Regions from separate parts of the Micromonospora sp. NPDC004336 genome, predicted to be linked through region 2. Evidence: riboswitches for the same ligand, from Rfam matches in the RefSeq annotation. Region 2 holds a riboswitch; the other holds the start of a gene.

Evidence for each region. A riboswitch is a leader RNA that binds a small molecule or an ion and turns the genes downstream of it on or off. The one in region 2 is predicted to bind cobalamin.
Region 1: it holds a riboswitch for cobalamin, as region 2 does, so the genes downstream of both, ACWENR_RS26250 (hypothetical protein) here and bluB (5,6-dimethylbenzimidazole synthase) in region 2, are expected to answer to the same signal.

Annotation. Positions count from the first base shown of each region.
Region 1 covers NZ_JBSGDY010000179.1:178-7,032, reverse strand. Annotated here, with positions in the region: gene cobN (cobaltochelatase subunit CobN) at 1-2,731, opposite strand, end outside; gene ACWENR_RS26250 (hypothetical protein) at 2,873-3,118, opposite strand; cobalamin riboswitch at 3,166-3,295, opposite strand; gene ACWENR_RS26245 (response regulator) at 3,644-4,300, opposite strand; gene ACWENR_RS26240 (sensor histidine kinase) at 4,293-5,435, opposite strand; gene ACWENR_RS26235 (serine hydrolase domain-containing protein) at 5,545-6,855, shown strand, end outside.
Region 2 covers NZ_JBSGDY010000008.1:65,762-72,616, forward strand. Annotated here, with positions in the region: gene ACWENR_RS03690 (discoidin domain-containing protein) at 1-652, shown strand, start outside; gene ACWENR_RS03695 (crotonase/enoyl-CoA hydratase family protein) at 713-1,456, opposite strand; gene ACWENR_RS03700 (EamA family transporter) at 1,499-2,458, opposite strand; cobalamin riboswitch at 2,743-2,940, shown strand; gene bluB (5,6-dimethylbenzimidazole synthase) at 2,977-3,606, shown strand; gene ACWENR_RS03710 (Rieske 2Fe-2S domain-containing protein) at 3,942-4,781, shown strand; gene ACWENR_RS03715 (LysM peptidoglycan-binding domain-containing protein) at 5,018-6,484, opposite strand; gene ACWENR_RS03720 (pilus assembly protein TadG-related protein) at 6,500-6,855, opposite strand, start outside.

The sequences.
Region 1 (6,855 bases), on a different contig from region 2:
CGCCGGTGACCCGGCGGGACCGGTCGTCCCAGGTGGGACGGCAGCCGAGCAGCGCGAGCACCTCGGCGACGTCGTCGCCCTGGGTACGCATGGCGCTGGTGCCCCAGACGGTGAGCCCGACGGAGCGCGGGTACTCGCCGGTGTCGGCCAGGTGCCGGGCGAGCAGCGAGTCGGCCAGCGCGACGCCGACGTCCCAGGCGTTGCGGCTGGGGATGGCCTTCGGGTCGACGGAGTAGAAGTTCCGGCCGGTGGGGAGCACGTTGACCAGGCCCCGGGTGGGCGAGCCGGACGGGCCGGGCGGCACGAAGCGCCCGTCGAGCGCGCCCACCACCCGGTCGATCTCGTCGGTCGTGCGGTCCAGCCGGGGCACCAGCTCGGTGGCGGCGAAGCGGAGCACGGCGGCGGCGTCGGGTACGGCCCGGCCGGTGACCTCCTCGACCACGGCGTCGACCTTGTCGGCGTCCCAGCCGAGGGTCTCCATGCCGACGACCAGCCGGCGGGCGAGGCCCTCGATCAGGTCGACGGCGTCGGCGGCGGTGCCGGCGGGACCGTCGACGGTGTCGGTCAGCGCCTCGGGCAGCGCCAGCCGCCGCCCCGGCTCGGCGAGCAGCGCCTGCTCGTCCAGCCCGTACGCGGCGGCGAGTGCCTGGCGCAGACCGGGCAGGGCGCGGGCGCCACCCCAGACCTGCGGGGCGCGCAGCACGGCGAGCACGAGGTTGACGCGGGGCTCGCCGGTGGGCGCGGCGGCGAGGACGTGCAGGCCGTCGCGGATCTGCACGTCCTTGACCTCGCACAGGTAGCCGTCGAGGTGCAGCACGAAGTCGTCGAAGTCGTCGGCGGCGGGCATGTCCTCGGTGTGCAGGTCGTGGTGCAGCTCGGCGGCGCGGACGAGGTCCCAGATCTGGGCGCGCACGGTGGGCACCTTCGCCGGGTCGAGCGCCTGCACGGTGGCGTACTCGTCGAGGAGCTGTTCCAGCTTCGCCAGGTCGCCGTACGTCTCGGCGCGGGCCATCGGCGGCACCAGGTGGTCGACGACGACGGCGTGCGCGCGGCGCTTGGCCTGGGTGCCCTCGCCGGGATCGTTGACGATGAACGGGTAGACCAGCGGCAGGTCGCCGAGGACGGCGTCGGGGGCGCAGTCGGCGGCCAGCCCGAGGCCCTTGCCGGGCAGCCACTCCAGGGTGCCGTGCTTGCCCAGGTGCACCACGGCGTCGGCGCCGAAGCCACCGTCGGCGGCGGGCGCGGCGAGCCAGCGGTACGCGGCCAGGTAGTGGTGGCTCGGCGGCAGGTCCGGGTCGTGGTAGATGGCGATGGGGTTCTCGCCGAAGCCGCGCGGCGGCTGGATCAGCAGCACCACGTTGCCGAAGCGCAGCCCGGCGAGCACGATGTCGCCGCCGTCGGTGTAGAGCCCGCCGGGCGGCTCCCCCCAGTGGGCGAGCATCCGCTCCCGCAGCTCCGCCGGCGCCTGCGCGAACCAGCGCCGGTACGTCTCCCCCGGCACCCGTGCCTCGGCGGCGGCGAGCTGTTCCGGGGTGAGCCACTCGACGTCGTGTCCCCCGGCGGCGATGAGGGCGTGGATGAGCCCGTCCCCGTCGTCGGGCGTCGGGGCGTCGCCGAGGTCGTAGCCGGCCTCGGCCAGGGCGGCGAGCAGCCGCACCGCCGAGGCCGGGGTGTCCAGGCCGACTGCGTTGCCGACCCGGGAGTGCTTCGTCGGGTAGGAGCTGAGCACGACCGCGAGCCGCTTCTCGGCGTTGGGCACGTGCCGCAGCCGGGCGTGCCGCACGGCGGTGCCGGCGACCCGGGCGGCCCGCTCCGGGTCGGCGACGTAGCTGGAGAGCCCGTCGGCGTCGATCTTCTTGAACGAGAACGGCACGGTGACGATCCGGCCGTCGAACTCGGGGATCGCCACCTGCATGGCCGCGTCCAGCGGGGACAGCCCGGCGTCGCTGGCGGCCCACTGCTCGCGGGTGCTGGTGAGGCAGAGCGCCTGGATCACCGGCACGTCGAGGGCGGCGAGCGCGCCCACGTCCCAGGCGTCCTCGTCGCCGCCGCCGGAGGCGTCGGCGGCGACCGCGCCGCCGGCGGCGAGCACGGTGACCAGCAGGGCGTCGCAGCGGCCGAAGAGCCCGAGCGGTCCGGCGCCGGCGGTGAGGCCGCGCAGCGAGCCGCAGTAGATCGGCAGGGGGTTGCCGCCGGCCGCGTCGACGGCGTCGGCGAGGGCGTCGACGAAGCCGGTGTTGCCGGCGAGGGCGTGCGCCCGGTAGAAGACGATCCCGACGGTCGGTCGGCCCGGGCGCGCCGGGCGGTCGCCGTGCACGCCGTAGGTGGGGGTGGGCGCGGGCGCGGCGAACCCCTCGCCGGTGAGCAGCACCGTGTCGGAAAGGAAGCGGGCTAGCTGGGCGAGGTTCTCCGGCCCGCCCTCGACCAGGTAGGCCAGGGCCCCGGTGGCCACCCCGGAGGCCACCGTGGACGCCGCCATCAGCTCCGCGTCCGGCACGGCCTCGCCGCCGAGCACGACCGTCGGCACGCCGGAGGCGAGCACCGCGGCCAGCCCGTCCGGCCACGCCTGCCGGCCGCCGAGCAGGCGTACGACGGCGAGGTCGACGCCGTCGAGCAGCGCGGGTACGGCGTCGGCGGCGACCCGGGCGGGGTTGGCGAGCCGGTAGTCGGCGCCGCTGGCGCGGGCGGCGAGCAGGTCGGTGTCGGCGGTGGAGAGCAGCAGGATGCGCACGAATGGCTCCGGAGAGTGACGCCCGGGTCGGCGCGGGGGCGACCGGGGCGAAGGCGAGGGGTGGGCGCGGTTCAGCGGTGCCGGCGGGCCGGGTGACGGCTCAGCGGCGGGCCGGCGGGGTGGCGCGGCCCGGTGCGGGCGTCAGGGACGGGCGACGCGGGCGCGGCGCGCGGCGGAGCGATCGGCGGACACGACGCGGCCGACGGCGGGCAGGACGCGGCCGAGAGTGGGCACGGCGCCGCTGGCGGCACGGCCGAGGGCGGGCACACGACGGCGCGCGGCGCGGCGGCCGGGCGAGGTCGCGGGGATGCGGCTGCCCGTCGGCGCGCTGGCACGGCCGGGCACGATGCGACGATGATCGTCGATGGCGGAGACGCGGTGCGTCATCGGGTCCTCCTCGGGTGTCCACGCCCTGGGGTCACTCCCGACGGCCGAAGTATCCTGGCTCCCGGATCGACGCTCACCCCCGGTCTTCCAACCGCGCACGCACGGCCGTGACTCACGAGGGGGGATCACTCCCCGGTGACAGTGGCGGGACCGCGCCGGAATCGCACCGGCTTCCTTCACTGCCGTCAGGCCGCGAATGCTGCCACACCCCCGGGCCGCCGGTCAACGCCACCCCATCCGGCCACGAGGGAGCGACGATCGATCGAACGCCGACGATCGAGCGTTCGGGGTGGTGCGCGATTCCGCAATGTCGCCGGTCGATGGCTCGGCGATTCGCGCCAGGCCGGCTCCGCGCTCCCGGGAAAGGCGTCCCGGCCGCGCCCGCGAGCAGGCCGTCCGCCGCCCGACGCGGTCGGCTCGTCGGGACCGGTCCGCCCTTCCCACCAGGCGCGGCGCGGCGCTCGGGCGGCGGCTCCACGTTGCCGCCGGGACGTCGCCGACGTTGACGGCGGCCGATGTCGCCGCTCACCGGTCGGCGAGGCCCGATTCGTAGCCGGCGATCACCAGCTGCGCCCGATCGCGGGCGGCCAGCTTCGTCATCAACCGGCCGATGTGCGTCTTGACCGTGCCCCGGCTGAGGTGCAGGTGCCGCTCGATCTCGGCGTTGGACAGCCCACGGGTGATCAACGTCAACACGTCCCGCTCCCTCGGGGTCACCCCGTCGAGCCGGTTCGGCGCCCGCCGTGCCGCCGGCATCCGGGCGAACTCGGCGATGAGGCGGCGGGTGACGCTCGGCGCCAGCAGCGCCTCGCCCGCCGCGACCACCCTGATCGCGTCGAGCAGCCGTACCGGTGGGGTGTCCTTGAGCAGGAAGCCGCTCGCCCCCGCGCGCAGCGCCCGGTACACGTACTCGTCGAGGTCGAACGTGGTGAGGACGAGCACCCGGGGCGCGTCCGGCAGCGCGGTGACCGCGGCGGTGGCGGCGAGGCCGTCCAGCTCCGGCATCCGGATGTCCATCAGCACCACGTCGGGCGAGTGCGTCCCGGCGAGCGCGAGCGCCTCGCGCCCGGTGCCCGCCTCGGCCACCACGGTCATGCCGGGCGTGGCGTCGACCAGCAGGCGGAGGGTACCGCGCAACAGCGCCTCGTCGTCGGCCAGCAGCACGCGTACCGGCTCACTCATCGGGCACCGTCGGGGTGAACGGCAGCCGGGCACGGACGGCGAAGCCGCCACCCGGCTCGGCGCCGGCGGTCAGGGTGCCGCCGTGCATCGCCGCCCGCTCCCGCATCCCCCGCAGGCCGTGCCCGGGCGGCCCCGCCGCGCGCCCCGCCGGCGCGTCGTCGACGACGGCGACCACCAGCTCCCCGGCCCCGGTGGCGACGGTCAGCCGGCAGCGGGCCGGGCCGGCGTGGCGCAGCACGTTGGTGAGCGCCTCCTGCGCGATGCGGTACGCCGAGGCCCGCACTGCCGCCGGCACCCGCGACAGGTCGGCCGCCCGGTCGACGGCCACGACGACCCCGGCGGCGCGGACGTCCTCGACGAGCCGGTCGAGCTCGGTGAAGCTCGGTGCGGTGTCGGCCGGGTCGCGCAGGGCGCCGAGCACGACCCGGACGTCGTCGAGGGCCGCCCGGCTGACCCGCTCGATCGCCGCCAGCGCGGCCCGCCCCTGCCCCGGATGGCTCTCCGCGAGATGGTTGGCGACCGCCGCCTTCATCGCGATCAGGCTGAGGCTGTGTCCGACCACGTCGTGGATGTCGCGGGCGATGCGCAGCCGCTCCTCGGCCACCGCCCGGTCGGCACGCAGCTCGGCGACCTGGGCGGCGTGCCGTCGCCGGGCGCGTACCGCGCGGGCCAGCGTCCACGAGCCGGCGAGGACGGTCGCGGCGTAGAGCAGGACCGGCGCGGGAGTGGCGGTGAACGACTCCTGCCCCGAGGGGGTGGGGACGACCGGCAGCCCGGGGACCGTGGCGCCCACGACCGCCCCGGCGGTGACGGCCGCGAGTGCCCCGACGAGCGCCGGCACGGCCCGCCGGGCGGGGGCGGACAGGGCGACCGGCCAGAGCGCGTACGCGATCGCGAACACCACGGCCTCACCGGCGGTCCCGACTGCGGCCGCCACCGACCCGGCCAGCGCCACGACGACGAGCACCGGCACCGGCCGGCGGCGACGCACGACCAGCGGAGGCCCGCACAGCAGGGCCAGGCCCACGGCGAGCGGCGCGGGCGTCCGGACCGCCGTCAGGAGCACGAGGGCGACCCCCACCAGCGCGTCGAGTGCCGTCAGTCGCCGCGGCCCGAGCCGTCCCCAGGTGACCACCGGGACACCGTATCCACGGGCGCGGCGCCGGGCATCGGACCACGGTCCGATGCCCGCTGCCGACCGCGGTCCGATGTGCGGGGACGCCCCGGCGGCCGAGACTCCGGTCATGAGCACGCGACTTCTCGTCCTGGCCGGCGCGCTGGCGCTCGCCGCCGCGCCGGTCCCGGCGCCGCCGGTCGGCCCTCCGGCGGGGGTCGACGCCGCCGCCGCCGACGCCCTCGTCCGGAAGTACCGCGAGGAGACCGGCGTGCCCGGCGTCGCGGTAGCCGTCACCCGGGGGACGGCGGTGGTGCACGCCGCCGGGTACGGGCACACCCCCGCCGGTGACCCGGTCACGGCGCACACCCCGATGGCCGTGGCGTCGCTGAGCAAGTCGTTCACCGCCCTCGCCGTGCTGCAACTGGTCGAGGCGGGCCGGGTGGAACTCGACGGTCCGGTCCACCGGCACCTGCCGGAGTTCACGATGGACGATGCCCGGGCGGCCCGGATCACCGTGCGGCAACTGCTCGACCAGACCTCCGGGATGTCCGACACGACGTTCCCCGCGTTCAGCAGGCGGCAGCCGGCCTCGCTGCGGGAGGCCGTCGCGGGGATGCGCGCGGCGCGGCTGGCCGCCGACCCCGGCACGAGATGGGAGTACCACAACCCGAACTTCCAGGTGGCCGCGCGACTGGTGGAGGTGGTCAGCGGGCTGTCGTTCGACGACTACCTGCGGACGCGGGTCTTCGCCCCGCTCGGCATGGCCGACAGCCGCACCCTCGACGTGGCCCGCGAGCTGCCGTCGAGCGCGCGCGGCCACCTCATGGTCCTCGGCAGGCCGGTCGCCCTGCCCGAGCCGCCGGCGTTCGGCAACGGCTCCGGCGGGGTGCTCAGCTCGGCGCACGACATGGCCGCGTGGCTGATCGCCCACGGCAACGGCGGTCGCGGCCCGGACGGCACCGCGGTCGTCTCGCCAGCGGGCCTCGCCACGCTGCACCGCCCCTCCGCGGTCTCCGACTCCTACGCGCTCGGCTGGTTCGTGGAGAGGACCGCGTCGGGGGCGCCGATGGTCGCGCACAGCGGCGACCTGTTCACCTCGACGGCGTACCAGGCGCTGTTGCCCTCGTCCGGCCACGGGATCGCGGTCATGGCGAACACCGGGCTGGCGTACGGCCACGCGTCGGCCCTCGCCGAGCGGCTCGTCGCGCTGGTCGAGGGAACGCCGGCGCCCTCGGCGGGCACGCCGCTCGTGGCCGTCGACGCCGTGCTGCTGGTGCTGGCGGCAGCCGCCGCCGCGCTCGCCGGCCGGGGCGTGCTCCGGTCACGCCGCTGGGCCGCCGGCCGGCCGGTACGCCCCTGGACGCTGGTGCGGCTGCTTCCGCTGCTCGCGCCGCTGCCGCTGCTCGCCTCGATCCACCGGGTGGTCGGTTGGCTCTAC
Region 2 (6,855 bases):
CGACGACAGCTTCGCGCTGTTCTCGGCGATCGACGCGGGCGGCGCCGACATGAAGGACAACATCTACGAGAACCTGACCTCGACGCTGACCTGGCGGGCCGCAGGCGTGGCCGTCTACGGCGGCTACGGCAACACGTTCCGCAACATCTACATCGCGGACACGCTCGTCTACTCCGGCATCACCATCAGCTCGCTCGACTTCGGCTACCCGATGAACGGCTTCGGCGCGAGCCCGCCCACCCGGTTCGAGAACATCTCGATCGTCCGGGCCGGCGGGCACTTCTGGGGCGCGCAGACCTTCCCGGCGATCTGGATCTTCTCCGCCTCGAAGGTGTTCCAGGGCATCCGGGTCAGCGACGTCGACATCGTCGACCCGACCTACAGCGGCATCATGTTCCAGACCAACTACGTCGGCGGGCAGCCGCAGTTCCCGATCACCGACACGGTCTTCACCAACGTCTCCATCAGCGGCGCCCGCAAGAGCGGTGACGCGTACGACGCGAAGTCCGGCTTCGGCATCTGGGCCAACCCGATGCCGGAGGCGGGGCAGGGGCCGGCCGTCGGGTCCGTCACCTTCAACAACCTGCGGCTGAGCAACAACGCGGTGGACATCCAGAACACCACCTCGACGTTCACCATCAACCGCAACTGACGCATTCCGAGGTGAGGAAGGGCCCCTTCCCCACGCATAGCGTTGGGAAGGGGCCCTTCCTCACCTCTCGCCGGCGGCGAAGCGGGCCGCACCGGCCGCCGCGTCGGCGGTCAGCGACTCCATCCCGTACGCCAGCTCCACCTCCAGCGCCGCCGCTTCCGGTAGGCCGGCACCGGCGAGCAGCGCCGCCCGGTCGTTGCGCAGACACGTCTGCGGATGCCCGGCGATCTCGGCCGCCAACCGCTCGGCCGCCGCCCGCGCCTCGCCCGGCGCGACCAGCCGGTTCACCAGCCCCATGGCGTACGCCTCCTCGGCCGGCACCGGCCGGCCGGTCAGGATCAGGTCCATCGCCCGGCTCTCGCCGATGAGCCGGGGCAGCCGGACCGTTCCCCCGTCGATCAGCGGCACCCCCCAGCGCCGGCAGAACACCCCGAGCACCGCGTCGGACTCGGCGACCCGCAGGTCGCACCAGAGCGCCAGCTCCAACCCGCCCGCCACCGCGTGCCCCGAGATGGCGGCGATCACCGGCTTGCCGAGCGCCATCCGGGTCGGCCCCATCGGGCCGTCGCCCGCCGGCTCCACCCGGTTGCCGCTCGGCGTGCCGATGGCCTTCAGGTCGGCCCCGGCGCAGAACGTGCCGCCCGCGCCCCAGAGCACGGCCACCGCCGCGTCGCCGTCCGCCTCGAAGGCGCGGAACGCGTCGGCCAGCGCCCGGGCCGTCGGCCCGTCGACAGCGTTGCGCGCCGCCGGCCGGTCCAGGATCACCGTGGTCACCGGCCCGTCGCGTTCGACCCGTACGCCCATCGGGACAGCATGCCCCCGGCGGTGCCGGCGGCGCCAGGGCCGTCAGCTCACCGGCCGCGCGGTCCGGCGTGCGTCGCGTTCCCCGGGGGTGAGGCGGCCGCCGACCAGGGTCGCGCCCAGCGCCGCGCCGACCACGCAGGCCACCCCGACCACCTGCGGCCAGGCCAGCAGCTCGCCCAGCAGGAGCAGCCCGACCAGCGCGCCGATCGCCGGCTCCAGGCTGAGCAGGACCGCGAAGACCCGGGCCGGCATGCGGCGCAGGGCGGCCAGCTCCGCCGAGTACGGCAGCACCGACGACAGCAGCGCCACCGCGACGCCCAGCGCGAGGGTCCACGGGTCGAGCAGCGCCGTGCCGCTGTCCGCCACCCCGAACGGCAGGACGGCCAGCGCGGCGACGGCCATCCCCAGCGCGAGGCCCCGGCTGCCCGGCACCCGGGCGCTGACCGCCTTGCCGAGCAGCACGTACCCGGCCCAGCCGACCGCGACGGCGGCGCAGAGCAGCAGCCCCACCCGGTCCAGCCCGGCGCCGCCCAGCCCGCTGATCAGCAGCACCCCGCCGCCCGCCAGGGCCGCCCACGCCACGTCGGCGGCGCGGCGGCTGCCGGCGAGCGAGACCAGCAGCGGCCCCGCGAACCCGATGGTGACGGCGACGCCGAGCGGCACCCGGTGCAGGGCCGCGTAGAAGGCGAGGTTCATCAGCGCGAGACTGAGCCCGAACGCCCCGACCAGGCCGGCGGCGCGCCAACCCAGCCGCAGCCCGGGCCGGGCCACGAGCAGCAGGATCAGCGCGGCGAAGCCGAGCCGCAGCGTGGTCGTGCCGCCGGCGCTGGTGCTGCCGAAGAGTTGTTTGGCGATGGCCGCCCCGACCTGGGTCGAGAGCATACCCAGCAGCATCAGCAGGGGCGGCGGCACGGCCCGGGGCCGGCCGAGGGCGACGGTCGGCCGGGCAGCCGGGTGGCCGGCCGGCAGGGGACGGGAGGCGAGCGCGTACACCCGGACCACGGTGCTCTTCCACGACGCGCGCCGCGACCGGATTCCCACGCCGACCCGGCGGCCCCTGCCTGTCGGTGGCGCTGGCCGGGTGGTCCCTGCCTGTCGGTGGCGCCGGCCGGGTGGTCGCTGCCTGTCGTCGGTGGCGCTGGCCGGGTGGTCGCCGCCTGTCGGTGGCGCCGGCCGGGTGGTCGCCGCCTGTCGGTGGCGCTGGCCTGGCGGTCTCTGGCCGTCGTCGGGCTGGCCGGGTGGTCCCCGGCCGGCGGCGACGCGTGGCGGGTCCCGCTACCATGCCGGACGGCACGATCATGTGAGGTGCCCCGCGCGAGCGGGGAGAATCGGGAAGCCGGTGCGAATCCGGCACGGGCCCGCCGCGGTGACCGGGGAGCCACCGTCCACGCGCGAAAGCGCAGCCACTGGCCGACGGGCTGGGAAGGCGGGCGGCCAGGCGACGATCCGGGAGTCCGAAGACCGGCCTCGCGTCAGGTGCCCACGCCCGGGGCGTGGGCCGAGCGCAGCGGGAGCCTGCCTTGGATCTGTACGACGTCATCCACCTCCGCCGGGACGTACGCGCCCAGTTCACCGGGGCGCCCGTGCCGGAGGAGACGCTGCACCGGGTGCTCGCGGCGGCACACGCCGCGCCGAGCGTCGGCTACTCCCAGCCCTGGGACTTCGTCGTCGTCCGCGATCCGGAACTGCGGCGCCGGTTCCACGAGCACGTGCACACCGAACGGGCCACGTTCGCCGCCACGCTGGACGGGGAGGCCGCCGAACGGTTCGCCCGCATCAAGATCGACGGCGTGCTGGAGTCGACCCTGTCGGTGGTCGTCACCTACGACCCGGCCCGGGGCGGCCCCGCCGTGCTCGGTCGGCACGCCATCGCCGACACCGGGCTCTACTCCGCCTGCCTCGCCATCCAGAACCTCTGGCTGGCCGCGACCGCCGAAGGGCTCGGCGTCGGCTGGGTGTCCTTCTACCGGGAGCCGTGGCTCGCCGACCTGCTCGGGATCCCCGACGGCGTCCGGCCGGTGGCGTGGCTCTGCGTCGGCCCGGTCACCCACTTCGAGCGCGTACCCGACCTGGCCCGGCACGGCTGGCGCCAGAAACGCCCCCTGGCCGAGGCGATCCACCACGACCGCTGGACCCCACCGACCCCCTGACGCCCCCGCCCGTCGCGTGCCCCGTCCGGCGTCGAGCGGGCGGTCGGGCGGTCGGGTGTTCGGGCGTTCGGGCGGTCGCGCAGTTTCCCGGAAAGAGTGGTATCCGAGCGGTGCCGAGGCCACTCTTTCCGGGAAGCTGTCCGGATCTTCGTTGCGGGGGGGGGGGGCGTCGGCGGGCCGGCGCCGGTCGTGAGGGCGGGCGTTCACCACGTCGCCACGTGCCGCGCGTCCGGTTGCGGGCCGGGAGGTGCCTCGTCACGTACGGCTGCGGATCCGTCACCGGCGACCGGTTTGCGGCCGCTCCTGCCGGGAAGTCGGTACGGGTGCGAGCACTGATGACGAAGATCGAGCAGGCCTCCGGGCTGGACCGGATCGGCGACCGGCTGCAGCGCGCCGTCCAGGCGACCCTCCGTCCGCAGCGGGTCAGGGACCTGCTGCACGGCGTGTGGCTGGGGCACCCGCTGCATCCGGCGATGGTGCAGGTGCCGGTCGGCGCGTGGATCAGCACCGCCGTGCTGGACCTGATGCCGGGGCAGCGTCGGGCGGCCACCACGCTGTGCGCGCTGGGTACCGTCAGCGCCCTGCCGGCGGCGGTCGCCGGGCTCAACGACTGGGCTGCCCTCGCCCGCGACCAGCGCCGGATCGGCCTGGTGCACGCCGCCTCCAACAGCGTCGGCCTGGCGTTCTACGCCGGCTCCGTCGCCGCGCGGATGTCCGGCCGGCACAACCTCGGCCGTACGCTGGGCTTCCTCGGGCTCAGCGCCGCGAGCATGGGGGCCTACATCGGCGGGCACCTGGCGTACAAGCAGGGCGCGCAGGTCAACCAGAGCATCTCCGAGCTGCACCGGATGAGCGACGGCTGGCACGCGCTCGCCGACATGGCCGCCCTGCCGCAGCGGAAGCTGATCACCCGGGAGATCGACGACGTCTCGGTGATCCTCTACCGGCACGGCGACGAGGTCACCGTGATGCTGGAGCGGTGCCCGCACCAGAGCGGCCCGCTCGGGCAGGGCGAGGTGCGTGAGGTCGACGGGCACGAGTGCGTGGTCTGCCCCTGGCACGGCAGCACGTTCCGCCTCAACGGCGGCGAGGTCGTGCACGGGCCGTCCGGCAACGACCAGCAGATCCTGCCGACCCGCGTCGTGGACGGCATGCTGGAGGCCCGCCTTCCCTGACCGCCGGTCGCGGAGGAGGCCGGCGACGTCCTGACCGGACCGGATTCGGCGGGTCGGTCCGTGCCGGTGTCCCGGCGTACCGGATGCTCCGGGTGGTCACGGCGTCCGCGACGTCCTGGCCGGACCGGGTGGGTGTGGCGGACGCGTCAGGGGCCACGTCCTGGCCGGACCGGGTGGACGTGGCGGACGCGTCAGGGGCCACGTTTTGGCCGGACCGGGTGGACGTGGCGGACGCGTCAGGGGCGGCGATGACGGCCGACGGGGATGTCGCCGACGGCCTCGGCATGCGCCCGCGCCTGGGCGCCGACGCCCGTCCCACCGGACGGGCGGCCGGTCGCGTGCCCGCCCCCGCCGTGCCCCACGCCGCCGGTACCTGAGCGGCCCGTTTCGCCGGTACCTGAGCGGCGCGCTGTGCCGGTGCCTGAGCGCCTCGCCTCGCCGGTGCCCGCGCGCCCTGTCCTGCCGGTGCCCGAGCGGCGGGCGGCTCCGGTGCGGGCCGCGCCCGCCGGCACGTGGGCCGGGCGGCGGCGCAGGCCCAGGACCGCGCCGATCTGCGCGCCGACGATGCTCGCCACCGCCAGGACGGCGGTGACCGCGAGCGGCCGGTTCACCCGGTCGGGCTCGCCGGGCCGGGCCGCCCCGACCGTCACCGTAGGACCGTCGTCGCCGGGCGCCGGGGCCTCCGCCGCCGGGGCCGGCGCTTCCGCCGGTGGGGCCGGCGTCGTCCGCTCCGGGGCACCCTGTTCGGGCGCTGGCCGGGGAGCCGGCGCCGGGCGGGCGACGAGGCGGCCGTTGGCGTGCCGGCGGGCACCCCGGTCCTCGGCCTCCTGGGGGAGCTTCAGCAACTGGCCCGGGTGGATCCGGTCCGGGTCGGCGATCCGGTTCAGCGCGGCCAGCTCACGGTAGTCGCCGAAGTCGTCCAGGTAGCGCTCGGCGACCGTGCCCAGATGGTCGCCCCGGGCCACCCGGTACACCGCCGGGCCGTCGGCCGGACCCGCCACCGGGCGGTCGCCCGGGCCCGCCGCCGCTGCCGCCGGACTCGCCGCTGCCGCCGGACTCGCCGGAGCCGCAGCCGTCGCCGCTGCCCCCGGACCCGTCGCCGCTGCCGCCGCTGCCGCCGGTGTCGCAGCCGTCGCCGCTGCCCTTGGAGCCGCCGTTTCCGCCGGGCCCGCCGCCGCTGCCCTCGGAGCCGCGACGGCCGCCGTGGTCGCCGTTTCCGCCGGGCCCGCCGCTGTCGCCGGAGCCGCGACGGTCGCGACGGCCGCCGTGGTCGGCGCCGGCAGGGCGTACGGGCCGGCGACCGCCGTGGCCGCGCTCGCCGCCGGGCTGGCCGCGACGATCAGCGCGACCGAACCGACCAGCGCGGCGGCGGCGCGCTGCTGGCGGCTCATCCCGGGCAGCCGGGGCGCCGGACGGCGCAGCGCCTGTGCGCAGAGTTCCACCAGCACCGAGAAGGCGAAGGTGGCCCAGCCGAACCAGCCGGCCAGCGCCAGGGCGCGCAGGAAGAGGCTCCCGTCGTCGCGGCTGGTCAGGGCCGCGCCGATCTCCGCGACGGTGGGCAGGTGGTCGGGCAGCGGATTGCCGGCGAGGGCGAGCAGCGCCACCGGCGCGCCGGCCAGCACCGCGCAGAGCACGACGAGCGCGCCGAACCCGGTCAGGATGCGTCCGGTCCGCCGTACGGCGGAACGCCCCGATGCGGCCATGGCTGCCTTCCCTTCCTACGGTGCCCCGGTGAGCGGCCGCGCGGTCGCCTCGCCGGAGACGGTGACGGTCTCGTCGAAGCCGAACAGGCCGAGCATGGCTCGGCGGTGCGTGACGGTGACCCGTACCCGGACCCGGGTCTCCCCGTCGACGCTCGGGAAGCTGACGGTGTGGCCGGTGGCGCCGGCCGCGGCGAGGTAGTCCGCGACGGCCCGGCGGGCCTGCGGGCGGTTGATCCGGGTCGGCCCGCCCTCGATGGCGGTGGCCCGGTCGATGGCCTGGCCGCCGGCGCGGGCGGCCTCGGCCGCGAGGTTGTCGGCGCGCTGCAACGCGCGCAACTGGCCCGCGCCGTCGAAGGCCATGCCGATGACCG